Regions from separate parts of the Facklamia sp. HMSC062C11 genome, predicted to be linked through region 2. Evidence: predicted binding sites of a transcription regulator. Region 2 holds the regulator's gene; the other holds the start of a gene.

Region 1 (10,924 bases), on a different contig from region 2:
CTTTAGCCAAGACTCGTGGCATGTCTGCACTAAAACTCGTTAGTAATGGTGTCATACTAGGAAAAAGCAGCATCAAGCTAGCACCCGCTAACATAACTTTTAATTGTTTTTTCATGGTAATCCCCTTCCTCCTTAATTAGTTATTTCTATTATACCTAATTATAAAGCGGTATCAATGTCATTAAAATAAAAAGGCCGGTTCATTATCCGACCTCTTTAAAACGATTACTAATCATCAATATAGAGAACCACCCTACCTTGACGATAAGTTTCTTTAACATCAATAATGCGTTGATTACGGCTTCCTCGAAAAGCCTTGGTTAAATCCATTTCAGCTAATAAAAACCGCCCATCAACTAAGACATCGACCATCTCTAAAAGAACTAACTTATCCCTAGACTCTTCTTGCAACTCTTCGAAAGTATAACCTGTCCAGGACCAAATATCCTTACTCTGTCCAAAACGTTGACGCACTTTTTGACATAAGGGCACAAGCACATTGGTATTCAAGAACGGCTCGCCCCCTAACAGCGTTAATCCCTGACAATAAGGTGCTGACAAATCATTCAATATCTGCTCCTCTAATTCAGGCGTATAATCAATCCCATAATTAAAATTTTGCGCCGCCGCATTATAACATCCTGGGCAAGCAAACAAACACCCCGAAACGTAGATAGAACAACGAACGCCCTCTCCATCTACAAAGTTATAAGGTTTATAATCTGCAATTTTACCTTTTGACCAATCCTTGGCCAACCATTCCTTTGGGCGAGGATTTTTTGGTAATTGTGAATTATCCCTTGTGGTCAAAGGTCTCACCCTCTTGATTTTCAATTTTTATACGAGCTAATCGATGCTGATCAGCATCTACTAAAGATGATCCATGCATGTTTTTTACACGAGCATTGATTTCCTTTTGACGGCCTTCAATATAAGGACGTTTCATCGGATTGCCTAAATAACCGCAAGTACGCTTTACCACATCACAAGTATCTGGATTTCGATTTCCACACTCTGGACACTCAAAGCCTTTAGCCGTCGCCTTAAATTCACCGTCAAAGCCACACTCATAGCAATGATCAATTACGGCATTAGTCCCTAAGTATCCTACATAATCATAAGCAAAATCCCATACTGCCTCTAAAGCTTTAGGGTTTTGCTTAATATTAGGGTACTCCGCATATTGAATAAATCCACCCGTTGAATAATGAGAATAAGGCGCTTCGAAGGTTAATTTTTCAAAAGGGGTCCAATCTTTTCGTACATCTAAATGGAAGGAGTTATTATAGTACCCCTTATCAGTAATCCCCTCAATCGCTCCAAATTTTGCCTTATCCAACCTACAAAATCGATCCGTTAAGGATTCACTAGGCGTCCCATAAACCGAAAAATGATAGCCATATTCATCCCCCCACGCATCTGTATGTGCTTTGAGGTTCTTCATTACATCTAAGGTAAACTGACGTGCTGTTTCATCCGATTCCCAATCAGGACCAAAAAACACACTCCCCACCTCATATAAACCGATATAGCCTAACGAAATCGTGGCTCGGCGATGATTAAATAACTGATCTACATCTTCCCCGTCTTTAAGGCGTTTCCCAAAAGCTCCAAACTCATAAAGAATTGGCGCATTTTCAGGTTTTGCTTCCTTAACCCGTTTAATTCGATACAAAAGGGCCGTTTTAGCGATGCTTAAACGTTCCTCAAGAATCTCCCAAAAAAGATCCTTATCACCTTTTGACTCCAAGGCAATCCGCGGTAAATTTAAAGTCACCACCCCTAAATTCATTCGACCTGCATTCACCGCTTTTCCAGTCTCTGGATCTACCCATTTTTGAGGAAAAGAACGGCATCCCATACTCGTCTTAACATCTCCAGTAATCTCTGTTAATACTTTTGCTGAGATCACATCCGGATACATCCGCTTAGTGGAACATTCAACCGCTAATTGTTTGATATCATAGTTTGGATCTTCAGATTTGAGGTTAATACCATCCTGTAAAATAAAGACTAATTTAGGAAAGATCGCTGTACGTTTATCTTTTCCCAAGCCCGCAATGCGAATTTCAAGCATGGCTTTTTGAATTTCTCGAGCATACCATGAAGTACCTAGCCCAAAACCGAAAGTAACAAAAGGGGTTTGTCCGTTGGAAGTATACAGAGTATTCACTTCATATTCCATACTTTGACAAGCGTCATGAATTTCCTTAGCGGTGAGCTCTTTAGCATATGCTTCTTGTTTGGCAGGGTCTTCAATCCATTTTTGAGCCTTTTTAAAGTGCTTTTGATAAGAGATTTCAGCATAAGGAGCCAACACTTCATCGATTCGATCAATGGATGTTCCTCCAAACTGACTGGACGCAACATTGGCAATAACCTGGCTCACTAAAGCCGCTGCCGTTTGAATGGATTTAGGGCTCTCCACTTTGGCGTTCCCAATCTCAAAGCCATTTTTCAGCATACCTTCTATATCTACTAAACAGCAATTTGTCATTGGCATATAGGGTGAATAATCTAAATCATGAAAATGAATATCTCCCTTAAGATGTGCAAAAGCAACAGACTTAGGCATCATTTTTAACCCAACCGCTTTAGCAACACTTCCAGCCGTTAAATCCCTTTGTGTATTAAATACATTGGCATCTTTATTTGCGTTTTCATTAATGACGCGCTGATCTTTATTAATTAATTGTTCCATAGCTTTTTCTAAGCTTGTCGCATTGGTATAAGCTTGATGCATTTCCTGATTCATCCCAGTAAATTGCCATCGATATCTTGTCGTTTCCATGACTTTCATTCCTTTCAAAAAGGAACAGCATACGATTTAGACCATTCCTCATCACTAAAATAAATATAAAAAAACACAATATTTAGTAGATACTTATTATTTCATCACTACATATAGTATCATATCAGATGCAAATGGATTTTCAAGGGATATTTTGCCTTGTTCAAATTTGAGGAGTCACAAAGCCAATGACATCCACCTTTCCTTATTCAAATTTATTTTTTTCACAAACCCAATCAAAAAGGCCATGGCACTCGACCACAGCCTTTAAAAACTTTTTCTTCTAACACTCACTTCAAGAAGGAGGGGCAGATTAAGCTATATAGATCATTATTCATCTATTTTGGAAGCATCTTCTCTAGGGCTTGTAAAAAGGAAATTTGATCTTCTGATCGACTTAAAAGCTGAATCAGCTGGTCGGTTATCTCTAAAGTTTCTCTACCTAATCCCTTTCGTAACCGCCAAATTAAATCCAACGTATGGTCATCCATCAAGTACTCTTCTCGCCTTGTAGACGAGTTTTTAATATCTAAAGCAGGAAAAATACGCCGATTAGCTAACTCACGTGACAAGTGCAATTCCATATTCCCTGTCCCTTTAAATTCTTCATAGATAATCTCATCCATTCGTGAGCCAGTATCCACCAATGCCGTAGCGAGGATCGTTAAAGATCCACCATTCTCAATATTACGAGCTGAACCAAAAAAACGCTTAGGAAAGTAAAAGGCAGCTGGATCAAAACCACCTGTAAGTGTTCGTCCAGAAGGCTTAACCACCAAATTATATGCTCTTGCCAAACGAGTAATCGAATCTAATAAAATGACGACATCCTCACCACTCTCAACAAGCCTTTGGGCATGTGCCAACAATAGCGAGGCTACCCGAATATGATTGCTTGGTGTTTGATCAAAAGTAGATGCAACCACTTCGCCTTCAACAAACCGTTCAAAATCGGTTACTTCTTCAGGTCTTTCATCAATTAGTAGGACGAATAAATGGGTCTTAGGATAATTATGACGAATCCCTCGAGCAATTTCCTTTAACAGAGTTGTTTTCCCTGCTTTTGGTGGAGCCACTATCATCCCCCTTTGACCAAAACCAACTGGAGAGATAAGGTCGATTAAACGGTTGGATAAAACCTCTTGGGCATAGGATAAATGTAACGGTCGATCAGGATATATGGGTGTCAGCGAAGCAAAATGATCACGGTGAACCATTTTTTCCGGATTTTGACCGTTAACAGCAGATATTTGCATCAACCCACTATAACGCTCATTTTCTTTCGGCGGCCTAGCTGGACCCGAAATTCGATCGCCATTTCGTAAGGAAAAGCGACGTATTTGTGAATCCGAAATGTAAATATCCTCACTAGAAGGTGAAAAATTAATGGGCCGAATAAACGATAAGGAATTTTGATCTCTGGATAAATCTAGGATTCCTTCAACTTTAAAAAATCCTTGCTTTTCTTCTTGATGCCGCATTACTGCTAAAGCTAATTCCTTTTTGGATAAATTCGAAAAATCGGGAACACCGAGTTCCCGAGCATACGCATAAAGCTGTTTTACTTCTTGCTTTAATAAGGTTTCTAACGAAAAATCATTCATACGCATTCATTGATCCCTTGCTAATCTTCCACTTGATCATCATCAATCATTTGGATATCCGCTCCAATGGCTTGAAGTTTTTCAATAATATTAGAATAGCCACGTAAAATATTATCAACGCCAGTAATAACTGTCTCACCCTGAGCCATCAATCCCGCTATAAATAAACAGGCTCCCGCACGTAAATCACTGGCCTTTACCTGAGCCCCTGTTAATTGAGTAGGACCTTCAACGCGAATAATATCACCATCGACCTTGATATTGGCTCCCATTCGATTCAGTTCTGGAATATGTTTGATACGTTGTGGATAAATCGTATCTGTAATTGTCCCCTTTCCAATTGCCTTCGTTAATACAGGGGTTAAAGGTTGTTGTAAGTCTGTCGCGAAACCAGGATAAGGTTGAGTTTTCAGAGAAACCATCTTTAAATCATCAGAATGATGCACCAAAATAGAATCTTCACTGATCTCCATGCGAGCACCCATCTCGTCCAACTTAGCAATAAAACTTTCAATATGTTCAAAAATAACATTATTAATTCGAACTTCTTGACCAATCGCAACTGCCATTGCAAGGTAGGTACCAGCTTCAATCCGATCTGGGATAATCGTATGTGAAGTGCCTGTCAGATGATCCACACCTTCAATTCGAATAACCGAGGTCCCAGCTCCTCGAATCTTGGCTCCCATCTTATTTAATAAAGTCACTAGATCAATAATTTCAGGTTCTTTGGCTGCATTTTCAATCACTGTTTTTCCCTTGGCCTTCACAGCCGCTAAAATAGTGTTAATCGTTGCCCCCACCGAAACTACGTCCATATAGATTCGCGTTCCTTGTAAACCTTCTGACCCCGTTGTCAAGGTAATCACACCATATTCATCTTCTACCTGAGCACCTAACGAGCGAAAAGCCTTGATATGCTGATCAATTGGTCTTGGCCCTAAAAAACATCCTCCAGGAAGTCCAATTACCCCTTCTCCAAATTTTGAAAGAGTCGCTCCCATAAAATAGTAGGATGCCCGTAAACTTTGAATTTTTCCAGTCGGCATAGGAATTGATTGCATTTGTGTTGGATCAATTTTTAACACATTATTTTCAAAGGAAGTCTTAACCTTAAAATCATTTAGTATATCGATCAGTGAATGCACATCTTGAATATCTGGCACCCCTTCGAGAACAACTTCTGAGTCCGCTAGTATTGCTGCTGGCATTAAAGCCACAATTGAATTTTTGGCACCATTCACATTGATTTCACCAGTTAAAGGACGGCCACCACGTATTACTAATTTTTTCAAACTATTCACTCCTAAAAAATTATCGCAGATACTCTGCTTATTTATTAAACCCAAGCTGATATTCTTGTCGAATTGCTTTTTCAATCAATTTAAGACCTTGCCATTGCTTCATATCCTTTAAACCAGCTTTATTAGCTAGGCTAATTACATCATGATGGATCTCAGAGCTGTTTTTGCCAATACGGTGAAGCAACCATGCATCATCGACATGGATAAGCTCATGGGCCACAATATTCCGTGTATATTTTTCGATTTGTCGCATTGCTTTGGCTAAATCGACAATATGCCGATCTTGACTATTAGCTTCAATAATCTTCATTAAATGACTAGAAGATAGGTAATGGTCATAATTAAAATATTCACCATAGTATTTATTAAACGTAGCTTGAACTAAATTGGGATGCGACTCAATCTGATCTTGATTCCACCGAATTCCACGATAGATCGAACGCCCTTCCACAGTCTCTTTAAAGACTTCAATTAGGTATCGATCCAAATCAGCTAGAATATGTTCTTGGACTAATAAGCGAAATATATCCACCAATAAAGGGGTCAATTGCCTTAAATAATCATCATAAGCCCCAGATCTTAATTTCAATTCCATGGCTTGAACGCACCGATAAACGCGCTGTTGTAAAAAGCTAGGTGCCACTAAGAATGAAAAACCTAAATCCACAGCCCTCTTTTTGATACGGTCCAAATCCCCTATCAAATAGGCCTCCCGTAAATGTAGAAGATCCAACAAACGATCAGTAACTTCTACTTTTTCCTTAATGATCCATTCTTCAAAAGCGGGAAAGTACCGATGATTGAGTAAAAAGCTACCTATTGCTTGTACTGATTGATCCATAATCTGACCTCCTACTCGAAAGCTACTTATAGGCGTATTTTATCATAATCCCGATCGACATTCGACCCTTGAATCTACAAAAAAGAGGAGGCTGTGAGCTTATGCTACAGCCTCTATACATAATCCTTGAAAGAATATTCTATTCTTCCTCGTCATCTTCATCTTCGAAGTCGTCTTCGTCTTCATCCTCAAAACTTTCCTTTTCATCCAAGTCAATCTCATCTTCACCTAACTCAGATAAATCGCTCGCATATTCGTTTAATTCTTCATCTTCATCATCTTCCTCGACATCGGCGACTAAGACTTCCATTGCATCATCTTCATCTTCGAGGTCCTTATCTTCTTCGTCATCATAGTCATAAGCATTATCACCGTCTTCTGGATCATCATCATTATAGTCAATCGCATTATCTTCATTATCCGCAAACGCGTTATGTTTCCGTTTTTTACGACGTTTCCGTTGTGAGTTCTCTTCTTCTTCAGATGAGGTAATAATTTCTTCATCAATCTCATCGACCGCATACCAAGCTCTCAGACCCCAGCGGTTATCTCCTAATGAGATAAAGCGCCCGTCGATATTTAAGTCAGTATAAAAACGTGTCATTTTCGCCTCTACAAGCCCATCCGACAAATCTAAATAATCTTGAATCTGCAAAAGAAGCTCTGTAAAATCAATGATTTCTCCACTTTCTTCTAAGATGGCATGTGCAACTTCAATTAAGGACAGCTCAGATTTAACTTGACCTTCAAATTCTTTTAATTCCATCATTATCCCCCTTATATACTTCATTATCTTAACTTTTTAATCGTTGAATTTCAATTGAAAATGATAAGAGCCAAAAACTTCTTCCGCTTGACTTAAATCATATTCCAATTCTATCTGAAACCGATCTTGTTCCTGAACAATCATCAATTGTTTTGTTTGGATTTTAAAAGCAATCGGCCCCATCTGTGTTTGATAGTTAACCTGTGTGGGATAGGTCTCGCAAAAAGTAAAAATCCCTTGATTTTTCCGGATCTCTAATAACCAATCATTTGAATCATTTTTTAACCATTTAAGAATGACTTGTTCATCGGATACATCTTGATAACACAATCGACTAAATGTCTTTAAATGGATAATTTCCGCCTGAGCGATCTGATTCAAAGTGTCTTGGATTTGACCCTCTTGATTTTTTATTGATTGTTGGACGTGAATCGTTTTTTGACTGACCTCCATAGACCCTCCTCACTTATTTCAAAGAAAATACACCAGGACGGACTCGAACCATCATTTTTCGCTTAGGAGGCGAGAGCTCTATCCCGTTGAGCTACTGGTGCATCATGAGACAATTTTACTTGACTTCACCCCATTATAACGCATTTTTTGGTATAATCAAAGTGCTAAAAAAGAACAAAAGGAGTCGAACTATGCCTCAAATTGACTATCAAGACTTTATTAATCAACATCAAATTCTTGTTTTCGATGAGAAAAACAACCCGGATAAAGATCAGCGGGATGTGGCCTTAGCCTATCAAGATACTTTTTTAAGGTACCTGCAAGTGATCAATGATCAAAGAAAAGAAGATCAAAAGCCCTATAGCATTTTGCATTTTTACCCTCTTAATGTGGATACCGTATACCTAGGTGCTAAAGACAAAACCCTCGCCCAATTCAGCAAAGGGGTAGAGTTTCTTAAAGAACAAGGATATGTCGTCTCCCTCCGATCTCATGGTGGTCTGGGAGTTGTCGAAGATACCGGAATTTTAAACTTCGCACTGGCGACAGATAATCGTTCTGTTAAGCTCGCCATCGAAGAAGCTTATCAATTAATTATCGACTTAGTACAAGCTAGCTTAGATAATTCATTAAAAGTTGAAGCCTATGAAATCGTCGACTCCTATTGTCCGGGAAGTTATGATATTGTAATCCAGAATAAAAAAGTAGGTGGCATTGCCCAACGACGTTTTAAAGATGGCGTCACGACTGCGGCTTATATTGGCGTGCAAGGCGACCAAATTCAACGCGGTGAGCTAATGAGAGATTTCTATAAAATTAGTCATGCTGATGATCGCTTTCCACAAGTTAATCCCCAATCAATGACCACCCTAAGTGACTTGATCGGTCAAGAAATGACGGTCGCCGATTATCAAAATCGACTCTTACAAGTATTTAACGCCTATAATACGGTTCAATTCGGTAACTATGGAGACGAACAACTTCACAAGCTTTACTTACCTTTATTCGATAAAGCCTTCCAACGCAGCCAACAAATTCAAGCTTAACCAATTTTGATTACCTTTAAGGAGTGAGCGGATGTCCCCATTTGACCAAGCAATTCAAGCACAAAAATTACCGCGTGAGAAAGTTTTTCGTGATCCAGTTCATGACTATGTCCATATTCGTGACAAAATTATCCTTCAACTCATTGATACCCAAGAATTCCAACGCTTACGTCGTATCAAACAACTAGGTACCTCTTCTTATACTTTTCATGGAGCTGAACATTCTCGCTTCAACCATTCCTTGGGAGTCTATGAGGTCACCCGTCGAATAATCAGTCAATTTGACCGAAACTATCAATCAAAAGAAAATAATGATGGCTTATGGCAAAGTCAAGAAAGAATGGTCGCTATTTGTGCAGCCTTGTTACACGATATCGGACACGGTCCCTTCTCTCATACTTTTGAAGGAATTTTTGGAACCAACCATGAAGAACTCACCCAGGCTATCATCACCTCGCCCGAAACTCAAATCAATCAAATCCTTAGTCAACTCGGTACCGACTTTCCTCATAAGGTTGCCTCTGTTATTAATAAGACTTACCCCAACCAACAGGTCGTCCAACTGATTTCCAGTCAACTCGATGCAGATCGAATGGATTATTTACTAAGGGATGCTTTTTATACGGGAGTTTCGTACGGAGCTTTTGACCTAACCCGAATTTCACGCGTCATCCGGCCTTACCAAGATCAAATCGCTTTTGATTTCTCAGGAATGCATGCCGTTGAAGATTTCTTTATCAGCCGTTACCAGATGTACATGCAAGTCTATTTTCATCCTGTCTCACGGGGTATGGAGCAAGTTTTAAAGGCTCTCTTTGCAAGGGCCAAGGATATCTACTTCAATCTTCCCGGCACAAACAAACTCGAATCCGCCATTGAACTACTCGAGCCCTTTCTAACCGGCAATTGGCAAGTTAGAGACTATCTTCAATTGGACGACCATGTTGTAAGTGCCTATTTTCACCTGTGGGCCCGAGAAAAAGACCCCATTTTATCTGACCTAGCCCAAAGATTTTTAAACCGGCAGCCCTTTAAATCAATTATTACCAGTCAAGCCGAACGCGAACAATTAAAAACAGCAGTCTATACTGAGCTCATGCATTTTGACTTTGATCCAGACTATTACCTCTTCGAAGACTCTTGCTTTGACCTCCCCTATGACTACTATCGACCTGGTCACGAAAGCCGAAAAAATCAGATTGAATTAATCACAAAAACCCAGCAAGTCATCGAACTATCAGAAGTTTCCAGCTTAGTTCGTTCGTTAGCAAGTCAGGTTCGTGGCGACCATCGAATCTTTTTTCCCAAAGAATTACTTAGCCAAATTCAAAAAATTGCTCCTGAAGAACGCAATGCCAATCAACAGATGATTCTGCTAGCCTATCTGAACGAACACGAAGATGTTACCTATCACATTCAAGAACGCTTATTCTAGGAGATAAATTATGAAAAAAGAAAAATCATGCGGTGCCATTTGTTATCAACTTAAAAATCAGCAAATCTATTTTTTATTGATCCAGCATAAAAACGGTGGGCACTGGGCTTTCCCAAAAGGCCATGTAGAAAACAATGAGACCGAGGAAGAAACTGCCTTAAGAGAAATCTTTGAAGAAACCCAACTAGAAGTTGAACTCAACACGCAATTTCGAAAAACCTGTCAATACTCTCCTAAAGAGGGAGTAAGCAAAGAAGTGGTATATTTTATCGCTCAAGCACATGACCCAAACGTACAAACACAACAAAGTGAGGTATTAGCTTATGACTGGCTCAATTATGACTCTGCCTTCAACCGCTTAACTTACGCTAACGACCAAACAATTCTAAGTGCGGCAAACAACTTTCTTTTAAAGGAATAAAACTGATTACAAAAAGAACCCCCTCCACAAAATTTATGGTGAGGTGACCCCCAAAAGTTAGAGTTAAAAACTAACTTTATGGGGGTCATTTTATGTCTAAAAGATATAGTTACAAATTTAAAATGCGTGTTGTTGAAGAATATTTTGAAGGAAAACTAGGTTATAGAACATTAGCGAATAAATATAATATTTCTACTGAAAGTCTGGTTAGACAATGGGTTAATAACTATAAGGATTGTGGGAAGAATAGCTTGAAATCTCGC
Region 2 (10,924 bases):
ACTAGCTGTTTATAAATCAAAAAGAAGAGACCAAATATACCAAAGGCAAGAGGAAGTAGTATTCCTAGATAATTCCGATAATACAAAGCCACCGCAATCGCATAAATCACAAATATCAGCAAATAACGCAACTGACTAATCTCTGATATAAGATCTTTCCAGTGACGAATCGTTAAATAAATCGTCGCGATAACTATCACTGGCCCACAAATATAATAAGGCAAAAGAATTGCAAAGGAAGTTAATAAAAATACCTTTTCATCGTTAGATAGACTGGATACGTTCGAAAATAAAGATTTAAGCAAAAAAATCACTCCCTCATCTCAGCATAGAACATTCCACGTTCATATTAGTAAAATCTTACCTCAAAGCCCTCTTAATTACTAGTAATTTTCAAAGAGTCTATGACTTTTATTGGCTATCGAACTTAGTTGAGGTATAATGATCACGATTGACTTTATTATACAAGGAGGAAACCTATGCTTAAACTTCCTAAACTTACCCGAAAATTAGTCATCCATCTCAGCCTCTGCTGTCTAGCTGGTTCACTAATTACACTTCCTAACCAGATTAATGCTCAAGTTAACCAATTGAGTAAAACCCCTCATTTTTCCTGGTCTAAAGAACAATTTCAAAACATTGATCCAATAGTCATGCCAGACAGTTACCCCAATGATTTATTAGAAAAATTTGATCAAGAACTTGAGGCTCGTTCTTATGCTGTCATTGATGAGGAGACCCATCATATTCTTGCTCAAAAAGAAGGCAATATCCCCTATCCTATTGCTTCCATGTCAAAAGTTATTTCTACGTATTTAGTCTTCAAGGCAATCAAAGAAGGTCGCTTGAATATGGATGAGGAAATTCAAGCCCCTGAAGAGATTACTTCTGTCCTATCTGATGATCCTGAATTATCAAGTACAGGGCTTGTTGGTGGTGTTTCTTATTCTGTTAAAGACCTACTCCATGGTGTCATTATGAAGTCAGGAAACGATGCAACCTCAGTCTTAATGTGGCATATTTACGGTTCCGAGCAAGAGGGTACCCAAGCCATTATTGATCAGCTTAAAGAATGGGGAATGCGCGACTTTGCCTTCTATACAGTATCTGGTCTTCCCAATAGTCTAGTCCCTGAGTCTTGGCGACTACCCGGTTCCGATAAAACCAATGAAAATGTCATGTCTGCCCAAGATGTTGCCCTCATGGCTCAATATACTGTGGAAGAATTCCCTGAGATATTAGAGATTTCTCAAAAGCAACAATATGTTTTCAAAGAGGGGACGGATTACGAACAGATATTCTACACGACCAACAAACTATTACCTGGTCAAGAATATGGACGCGAAGGTATCACAGGTCTTAAATCTGGATCAACCGATGCTGCCGGCTTGAACTTTGTAGCTACTGGGCAAGAAAATGGTCGAAAAATAATTGCAGTCTCTATGGGCAATATGATGCGCGAAGATGGTAGCTTTTCTAGCCCTTACCAAGAGATCTATACTCTATTAGATGCTTTAGCCCAATACCCAGATCTTTATAAAAACGATCAGCTGCCTTCCAATAAACATCTAAGTCTTGCTGAACAGGAAGCACTCGAAGCATCGATCCAAGGCTCACTAGACCAAGCTAATCCAAACAAAGCCAATAAAGAAAAATCGACGAATAATTATACAAATCATCGCGACAATGCCATCACCAATTTCTTTAAAAAGATATTTCCCTTCTAAATCGGGAGCTCCTCAATCAAATTGAACTCTACAATTTAACAAGACTTATAATTATCATGCAATTGATGAGAAATATAAGTGAACATACTAGAAATAATCTTAAGTTATTAGACGGTTGACAAATTAATAAGCAGTCAACTAAACAAGTAAGGGATATAAAAATATTTTAATATATTTTAACGTATATTAAGAAAGATCGTTCAAAAAGCATATTACAAAAAGCGAGAAATGGGCTAGCCCGTTTCTCGCTTTTGATATATTTATTCTTTAATACGACTCTTATTGGCAATATCAGCTTTAATATGCTCAATAAAGCTTTCTAAAGACATTGCCTGTGTCTCTTCATGTCCATATCGGCGAACATTCACCTTACCAGATTCTACTTCCTTATCTCCAATTACTAATTGATAAGGTACCTTTTGAGTTTGAGCTTGGCGAATCTTGTAACCCAATTTTTCATTGCGAAGATCCATTTCAACCCGAATACCTTGTGCTTGTAATTGGTGATACATCGCCTCAACATGATCTCCATGCGCTTCGAGATTCACTGGAATTAATACCACTTGCTCAGGTGCTAACCAAGTTGGGAAGGCTCCTTTATATTCCTCAATCAGATAGGCAACAAAACGCTCCATTGTCGATACCACTCCACGATGAATAACCACAGGACGATGGGTATTTTGTCCATCTTCACCGACATAGGTTAAATCAAATCGCTCCGGTAATAAGAAGTCCAATTGAACAGTAGACATTGTTTCTTCAAGTCCCATAGCTGTCTTAAACTGAACGTCTAACTTAGGTCCGTAGAATGCTGCTTCTCCCTCCGCTTCAAAATACTCTAATCCCAACTCATCCATCGCTTCTTTTAACATCGCTTGAGCTTTTTCCCACATCTCATCATCATCAAAGTATTTCTTTGTATCCTTAGGATCACGGTAAGATAAACGATAACGATAATCGGTAATCCCAAAATCACGATAAACTTCTTGAATTAAATTTAAGACCCGTGTGAATTCTTCTTTAATCTGATCAGGTCGTACAAAAATATGAGAATCATTGAGTGTCATTTCACGAACTCGTTGAAGGCCTGATAAAGCACCTGATTTTTCATAACGATGCATCATACCAAGCTCTGCAATACGAATTGGTAATTCACGGTATGAATGAATATCATCTTTATAAATCAACATATGATGCGGACAGTTCATAGGCCTTAAAACAAGCATTTCCCCATCTCCCATGTCCATAGGTGGGAACATGTCCTCTTGATAATGGTCCCAGTGACCGGATGTCTTATACAAGTCCACTTTAGCCATTACTGGGGTATAAACATGCTGATAACCTAGTTCAATTTCCTTATCTTGAATATAACGTTCAACCACTCGACGAATGGTTGCTCCTTTAGGAAGCCAGAATGGCAGGCCTGAGCCTGCTTCTTGACTCAGCATAAAAAGCCCCAATTCTTTACCCAGTTTACGGTGATCTCTTTCCTTCGCTTCTTCCCGTTGTTTTAAGAAAGCATCTAGATCTGCTTGCTTAAAGAAAGCTGTTCCATAAACCCGTTGCATCATCTTATTATCAGAATTTCCACGCCAATAGGCCCCCGCTAAGGACAAAAGCTTAAAGACTTTAATCTTACCCGTTGAAGGAACATGACCCCCTCGACAAAGATCCGTAAATTCTCCTTGTGAATATACTGTAATCACTTCGTCTTCTGGTAAATCATGGATTAATTCTAATTTGTAGGGATCGTTTTGGAAAATTTCTAAGGCTTCTTCACGACTCACTTCTCTGCCTTCGATTGGGTAATTTTCTGCCACAATCTTCTTCATCTCTGCTTCAATTTTTGGCAGATCCTCATCAGTTAACGGAATTTCTTTATCCGTATCATAGTAAAAGCCATTTTCAATGGCAGGACCTACCCCAAAATGAATACCAGGATATAAACGCGTCAAAGCTTGCGCCATCAAATGTGCCGCTGAATGTCTTAACACTGCGAGGGCTTCCTGACTTTTATCAGTTAAAAGCTCCACCTGTCCGTCCTCTACAATTGGATGATTGTGATCAATAATTTGACCATTCAGTTTAGCAGCCAAGGTAGCTTTAGCTAAGGACTTAGAAATGGACTCTGCGATTAAATCCGGGGTAACACCGGATTCATATTCCCTAACCGAGCCATCCGGTAAAGTAATCTTAATAAGTGACATATTTTTTCCTCCTCTATCATAAAAAAACCCATTGGTTACTATATAACCAATGGGACGTCTAATTACGTGGTTCCACCCAATTTCATTACCAAATTGGTAATCTCAAAAGAGTTTAACGGCTCTACCGTCTCGACTTACCTATCTAATTTTCAGTCGAAAAAAATGAAAAGAGGTAATAAGATCTATCAATGGGACTTTTCATCAACCAGTCGCTTTCTAAAATTGAGAGAGACCTCATTTTGGCTTTTCATAGAGTCAAATGACTTCTAGCTTCATTAAAGCACGATTAAGTCGAGATTGCAAGGATTAATTTAATTTTCCTTATTCATCCGCAAAAAAAATCCTTAACTTTGACAAACCACTAATAACGATTTATAGACAATCCATTATTTGCCCAACTGGCTAGTCTTCACACATGCGACAAAATTAACAAAAATTCCCAACACCATCGGAAAAGCTAAAGCCACTTGTTTTTCTTTGAAATAATACAAAGCTAAAATAACGATTTGAATGAATAAAGCAATGACTAACAAAGTTGTAATATACCTTCTGTCTATCAGTATTTTTTCTTCGTCAATTTTGTGTCGATTATTCATAAGCTCCTCCTAATCGCGACCCTGTAAGCGTCGATTTTCTCCATCAAGGTAAAATTCTTTTGCTAAATACCGCACTCGTTGCATTAATCGCTTCGCCTTAACCGGTTCATCAGCCTCTCGAGTAGAAGCCAAATGTTGTTCCATTTCATTCATTGAAAAGTTTGACGTGAAGAAAGTCGGTAAAGATTCCTTCATCCGAGACTCTAGAATGACGGATAAAATATCATCCCTTAGCCAAGCAGAATTTGATTCTGCACCCACATCATCTAAAATAAGCACCGATACCCTTTGCAGCTTCTTAAGTTCATTATATACACCGTTATTCGACTTAATTAAAGCCTTCATTTCATTGGTCAAAGTTGGATAGTGCACCATTGTTACGTCAATATTTAAATAGACCAATGCATTGGCTAAGGCTCCTAATAAATAGGTCTTTCCCACACCAAAAGGACCCGTTAAATACATCCCCCTAGCTAAATGCATATCGTCCTGTACTTGACCCAAAAAATCAGTCACCGCTTCTAAAACTAGTCGTCTTTGTGGATTATTTATATCATATTTATCAAGTGACGCCTCCTGCACATCGCGTGACATCATTCGATTATCAATCAAGGATTTTTTGTAGAGCTGGCTTTGCCGTTCTTGATAGGCCCGTGTCGGCTCATAAGTAATATCAATATACCCTGCGTTCAAAAATAATTTAGGCTGAAACCCAGGGTTTTGACCCGGCTTTCCTGCAGCAAGTGCCTCACATTCTAACTTATATTCATTTAATTTCGACAAACTATTAACAATCATTTGAGTTGTTATCTCTTCTGGGTGTTCATTCAAAAACCGTTGAATGGGTTCAAAAGAAAGCAAAGATTGAAAAATCGCTTGACTCGATCCAGCTTGAGGCAAACGCTTCAACACCTGATCCATTACCTGTCCAATATTTTGCATCTATCTCCCCTCCTTTTTTAAAATCGCCTGTAGGCGCTGCCGAATCTCATCTTCTGATAGTTCAACCCCCGAATTCGTTTGCTTATCGGTCGATGGTGACTCTTCACTTCCATGCTTGTTAGGATCTGATGTAGCTAACCATGAAGGGAGTTTTTCCTGACGCTTAGACCGCCTTGAGTACTTATTAAATTTAGCAGTTCTAAAGTCATTTTTTGCTTGGTCTTTCTTCTTTTCCTGCGCTTTATGCAAGTAATCTAAAGTCTGGGCAGGATCCTTAAGACCAGCTTGTTGCCATTCATTAGCGATGCGATCAGACCACCCCTTCTCAAAGGTTGCCTTTTTCTCTAATGCAATCAGATAATAAATCAACATATTAATCACGCCATTAGACAGCGAAGAATTTTTTTGCAATTCTTTAACAAAATGATATTCAGAAGACGTCGCAAAGCCTCCTGCTGCTACTTTTACCCTTTGTAAAAATTCTTTTGGACTTAAACTTTGACAAAGAGTAACGATCTCCAATTCTTTATCTGAGAAATGAGGATAATTCGTTTTTAGCTGGGGATCAATAACCAAAGGTTGATCTTGAATAGTCAATTCTGGTTTTTTCCGCTCTTGCTTAAAGAAAACCTGCTTTTGTGCATATGTTTTTAAATCCACCAAGTTAATATGTCCTGAAATAGGATTTTGAGCTAAATAAGTTACCTGAGCCATCGCTGCTTCATCTAGTTGATAGAACTGACTCAAACTAGCTATTTGTAATAAAACAGCCTGAGTTAAATGATCCATGTTCATCGACTTGGTAGACAAAATCTGTAAATACAAATCAAAGTTAAAGGATAGATCTTGTAAACTCAAAGGATCTATCTGCAAACCTGATCGATCTTTAAAATCTAAGCCTTGAACAGCTTCTTGTATCTCTCCTAACCGATTACTTTGATTCCCCACGTGATAAACCGAGGAAAAATCAAGGGTCATGGGACGCCAACTGTCTTCTAAATCACTTTGATTAATCCACTGTTTGATCAGATTGAAGTAAGCCTGATCCCCAATCTGGTTAAACAAAGCCAGAGAAAGTTGAGGATCCTTAAAAAAACGTTCAGAAGACAAAGGCCATTTCAATTCATAAATAATGGTTTGCCGATCATGGTTCGAATGAGAAGATTGATCTCGATATGTCTCTAGCAAGCCTGCTCCTTCAAGGTTTACTCGTGCTTGATTGAAATCCTTAATCCCCACATTCATTTGACTGATTAACACTGCATGCAATTGACGCGTCGACCAATTAAGCGCCTCTAAGGGTTGATTCGCTAAGGTCAAATACAGACTCAAAGCTAGTCCTCCCATAAAAGGTTGATATAGCTGTGTTAACACTTGCAATTGGCTTGGCCCTAACTGATTTTGAGTCTTTACCCGATAAGCTTGATATGGATTAATCATTCATCTTCATCCTTCACAAGTTCTACAGGCGTTGTCGGGCTCTCCGTCTTTTTAGTATCTAAGGCTTCGAGTTCCTTAATGAACATCTCCTTCGATTGAAACTTACGATAGACAGAAGCAAATCGAATATAGGCCACTTCATCTAACTCTAACAATAAAGGCATCACATATTCACCGATTTGCTTACTTTCAATTTCTGATTGATTCTGTTCAATAATTTGTGTCTCAACTTGATTTACTAAGTCTTCCATCTGTTGACCCGTAATTGGTCGTTTTTCGGCCGACCGAACGATCCCTCTTAATAATTTATCGCGATTAAATTCCTCGCGCATCCCATCACGTTTAATCACTAATATTGGTCGTCGTTCAATACGTTCATAGGTATTAAAACGATAGCCACAAGCTAAACATTCACGACGGCGACGAATAGCATTCGCGGAGTCATCTGGTCTTGAATCAATCACTTTCAGCTGCGATTGATGACATTTTGGGCATTCCATCAAAGCCCCCCCTCTCTACTAACCCTTATAGAATCTATTATAACTTATTTATAAGCCCTTGTAAGGCTTGATTGACTTGATTTTTCATTTCTAAATAGCCATTTTGATTATTAATAACTCGGTCAGCTAACTGGCGCTTTTTTTCTAAGGGCCATTGACTATCGATTCGACTTTTGGCCTCCTGATAGGAATAGCCATTTCTCTTCATCAATCGTTCTAATTGACTCGCTTCATCCAACCAAACTAACCACACTTCATCATATAATTCTAATCGTCCGGATTCGTACAACAAAGGGACTTCCAAAAAACACAACTCTGCTTGAACTTCTGCCAACATTGCTTGCAGTCGTTCAAAAATATGCGGGTGCGTTAATTGGTTCAAAGTTTCCAAGGAGTTAGGATCACTAAATACGATTGAGGCTAATTGCCTCCGGTCAAGTTGACCACGATCGTCCACAATTCTATCACCAAAAGTATGACTTAAGGTCTCTAATAAAGGAGCTTGATTCATCAAGTCATGCGCAACCTGATCGCTATCAATAACGTGATAGCCAAGTTGTCTAAGGTAGGCCGCTACTGTGGATTTTCCTGATGCGATTCCACCTGTTATTCCAATAACGTAGGGCATTAATTTACTTCCCCCAATCTTTGACAATGCGGACAAAAATGAGTTCCTCTCTGAGCTAACTTTATTTTCTGAATCTCATGTCCACAACGAAGGCAAGCTTGTCCTTGTCGCTGGTAAACCTTCAACTGATCCTGATAATGTCCAGCCTCGCCTAAGGCATTTCGATAACTTCGAACTGAGGATCCACCAGCTTTTACTGCAGACTGAATCGTCTCAATAATCGCTTGATGCAACTGTATTATTTGATTGTTTCTTAAATCTTTTGCTCGCCTTGCCGGATGAATTCCAGCTTGATATAGACATTCATCAACATAGATGTTCCCTAAGCCAGCCACCAGACGCTGACTCAGTAAAGCCGGCTTAATCATTTGCTGTGACTTAGCTAAAGATTCTGTAAAATCCGGCAATAAAAAGCAATCCGCCGTGGGCTCTGGCCCTAACTTTTTATTCGCAAAAAATTCGGCCTCTTGACCCAATTCAAGTCGTTCAAAACGTCCAAATTTACGGACATCTTGATAAACCAACAATGATTGATCGGTAAAATAACATTTAAGATGAACATGAGCAGGCAAATCAGCCGAGTTGGCTTGCGGAAAAAAATGGAATTTTCCTTCCATTCTTAGATGAGACACCAAAATACCATCGTCCAAATAAAAGAGTAAGTACTTGCCACGGCGAGACACTTTTTGAATTGTTGAGCCTGCAAGACTAGCTTCAAACCCAGAGACTTCCTCTGGCGTTCTCGCATCAACAATTCGTGGCCATAATACTTGAATTTGTTCAATCGTTCGACCCGTCACTAAACGATCTAACCCTTGCCTAACAGCTTCAACTTCGGGTAATTCAGGCATGGTCTTCCTCCTTTTTAATCTGACGTGGTCTAATCTTTTCGCGATAAATTGAACAAATAATTAATGTAATAACTGAAATTATTGAAATACCCACCCCAAGGATAAGGCCCTTTGGAATAAAAGTTAATTCTACTTGGTGATTACCCCGATTGATTGGGAAAGCCAATAAGGCATCCCACGCTTTAATAGGTTGAACGCTTTGCCCATCTAGCTTAACTCGCCATCCCTCATCATAAGGAATCGATGTTAATAAATAATCGGAGTGATCAATATGGACTTGACCTGTGACATAATTAGAACCCCATTCGCTCACCTCTAGTCCCTCAGCTTGATGGGATTGAATCAAATCCTTAACTCGTTTAGCATCCATACGATATAGTTTCAATTGAGTTAGATCAAATTGGCGGTCTGCTTTTAAAGTAATTTTAAAAGATTGTTCAACCCCTTTTGCCCCTGAGGCCACATTGAAAACTTGATCGTTGGTAAATTTTGAACGATAAGCAAAGGATTGATCATTCAAGCTAAGAGTCACCTCATTAAGATAGGTCGATAAACTTCGCGGTATCTTAATAAAATAAGGATCATCTGTTTCAGGAGTGAAATGAAGGCTGATTTCACCGGTTTCACTTCCTTCTTTACGAGTATAGATTTGATGACCTTCAGCTGTCGTTCCAAAATTAACGTCCTGCGTTTGCCAATCAACCGGCACTTCTTCAAAGAAAGGATCAACACTTTGAGTCATCGTTTGAGCAATCAGGTTTTGATTCATAATCGGCTGATTATCTAATAAATTTAGACGAACCGTTGCTTCGTTTACCCCATAAGCAATGGGTAAACTATCCGGCACTTGATAAAGGGTAAAGCGATCCGTTTTCCCAATTTCATGATCTTGACTGACTAAATCAAAGCGAGTTACATCAGTCGGAAAAACGTATGTTTGGTCAATGATCGCCTGATCATCCGAATAAAAAGGCTCATTTTGAATCAAATACTTTACGGAAAGCAAAGCATCCGTTAAAGGCGTACCATAGTAATAGATTGCGGCATCGACACCTGAATTTCCTAAACGTTCAAACAGATCGCGAGTCGCCCCCTCTAGAGATGATGAAAAGTTAGTTAAGCCTGGATAATTAAAGGTCATAGGATCATTCTTAGACCGATAAAAAGTCTTGCTAATCCGATAAAAATCATGTTGATCTGGACGGACTTGGTCGACTGCCTGGCCAATTGTGGCCAAAGCATTTTGGAACTTGTAGGCATTATTATGATTAATATCTTCCTGTGAAAAATAGGCGTTAGCCCCTAACTCTGAAAAAGTCAATATAAGAACTAGTCCCCATTTTAAAAACTCATTTGAAAAGTAATAAAGACCGACCATCATAATTCCAGCAATCAAAGCAGACAGTTGAATCTGGATCGGCGATAAGAATGAATAATCACCGGCCATGACAATAACCATCACCATAAACCAAGCTCCTAGCCCCGTCATCACTTGCCAATCCTTAACACGACTCCGTTTTAGTCCTTGAAAAGCTAGAATCAGGAGATAGAATATAAGGATCCAAGAGAAACGATAAAAGAAGCCCGCAGGGTTTTGACCCATGTGCCATATTTTACTGGTCCACTCATGACAAATTGATAAGAAAAAGATTAACAGAACGATTGCTGAGCCTGCTTTTTGCTTCCATGATCTTTCTTTTTGTGTAAAATAACAAAACACACCTATTAATCCTAAGGATCCCATATATAGATTAGGTAGGTTAGGACCCGCTGACCAAGAATCATTGTCAAAAGCCCCTATCATGTATTTGGCTAAAATATCTAAAGGATTAATCTGAAAATGCCAATCAAAAACCATTGAAGAGGAAAGTGCTCCTTTAGAAAAAACTAAGTTATAGATATTAGGAATAAGAATGAATCCTGTAAGTCCAATAGCTAATAAAGAAAAAGCTGCTAATTGAAGAATTTTGATCAAAGATTCCCGATAAAAATTAATTTGAGGTTTTTGGACATGATTAACCCATAAGTAATAA

What was found. Region 2 encodes NrdR, which represses ribonucleotide reductase genes. Its sites were predicted from a motif close to ACACNATATATNGTGT; they were not measured.
Region 1: the regulator NrdR is predicted to act here: its motif matches at 2,896-2,911, upstream of nrdD (anaerobic ribonucleoside-triphosphate reductase).

What each region holds. Positions count from the first base shown of each region.
Region 1 is NZ_KV802382.1:72,813-83,736, reverse strand. It holds gene HMPREF2758_RS02050 (DUF1002 domain-containing protein) at 1-115, opposite strand, end outside; gene nrdG (anaerobic ribonucleoside-triphosphate reductase activating protein) at 229-810, opposite strand; gene nrdD (anaerobic ribonucleoside-triphosphate reductase) at 794-2,791, opposite strand; gene rho (transcription termination factor Rho) at 3,130-4,395, opposite strand; gene HMPREF2758_RS02030 (UDP-N-acetylglucosamine 1-carboxyvinyltransferase) at 4,416-5,690, opposite strand; gene HMPREF2758_RS02025 (hypothetical protein) at 5,728-6,540, opposite strand; gene rpoE (DNA-directed RNA polymerase subunit delta) at 6,680-7,306, opposite strand; gene HMPREF2758_RS02015 (DUF1934 family protein) at 7,343-7,759, opposite strand; tRNA gene HMPREF2758_RS02010 (tRNA-Arg) at 7,788-7,860, opposite strand; gene HMPREF2758_RS02005 (lipoate--protein ligase family protein) at 7,951-8,805, shown strand; gene HMPREF2758_RS02000 (HD domain-containing protein) at 8,837-10,240, shown strand; gene HMPREF2758_RS01995 (bis(5'-nucleosyl)-tetraphosphatase) at 10,251-10,661, shown strand; gene HMPREF2758_RS01990 (helix-turn-helix domain-containing protein) at 10,754-10,924, shown strand, end outside.
Region 2 is NZ_KV802380.1:69,651-80,574, reverse strand. It holds gene HMPREF2758_RS01445 (O-antigen ligase family protein) at 1-314, opposite strand, end outside; gene HMPREF2758_RS01440 (D-alanyl-D-alanine carboxypeptidase family protein) at 480-1,727, shown strand; gene thrS (threonine--tRNA ligase) at 1,988-3,934, opposite strand; gene HMPREF2758_RS01430 (hypothetical protein) at 4,321-4,530, opposite strand; gene dnaI (primosomal protein DnaI) at 4,540-5,472, opposite strand; gene HMPREF2758_RS01420 (DnaD domain protein) at 5,473-6,912, opposite strand; gene nrdR (transcriptional regulator NrdR) at 6,909-7,412, opposite strand; gene coaE (dephospho-CoA kinase) at 7,450-8,040, opposite strand; gene mutM (DNA-formamidopyrimidine glycosylase) at 8,040-8,891, opposite strand; gene HMPREF2758_RS01400 (YfhO family protein) at 8,884-10,924, opposite strand, start outside.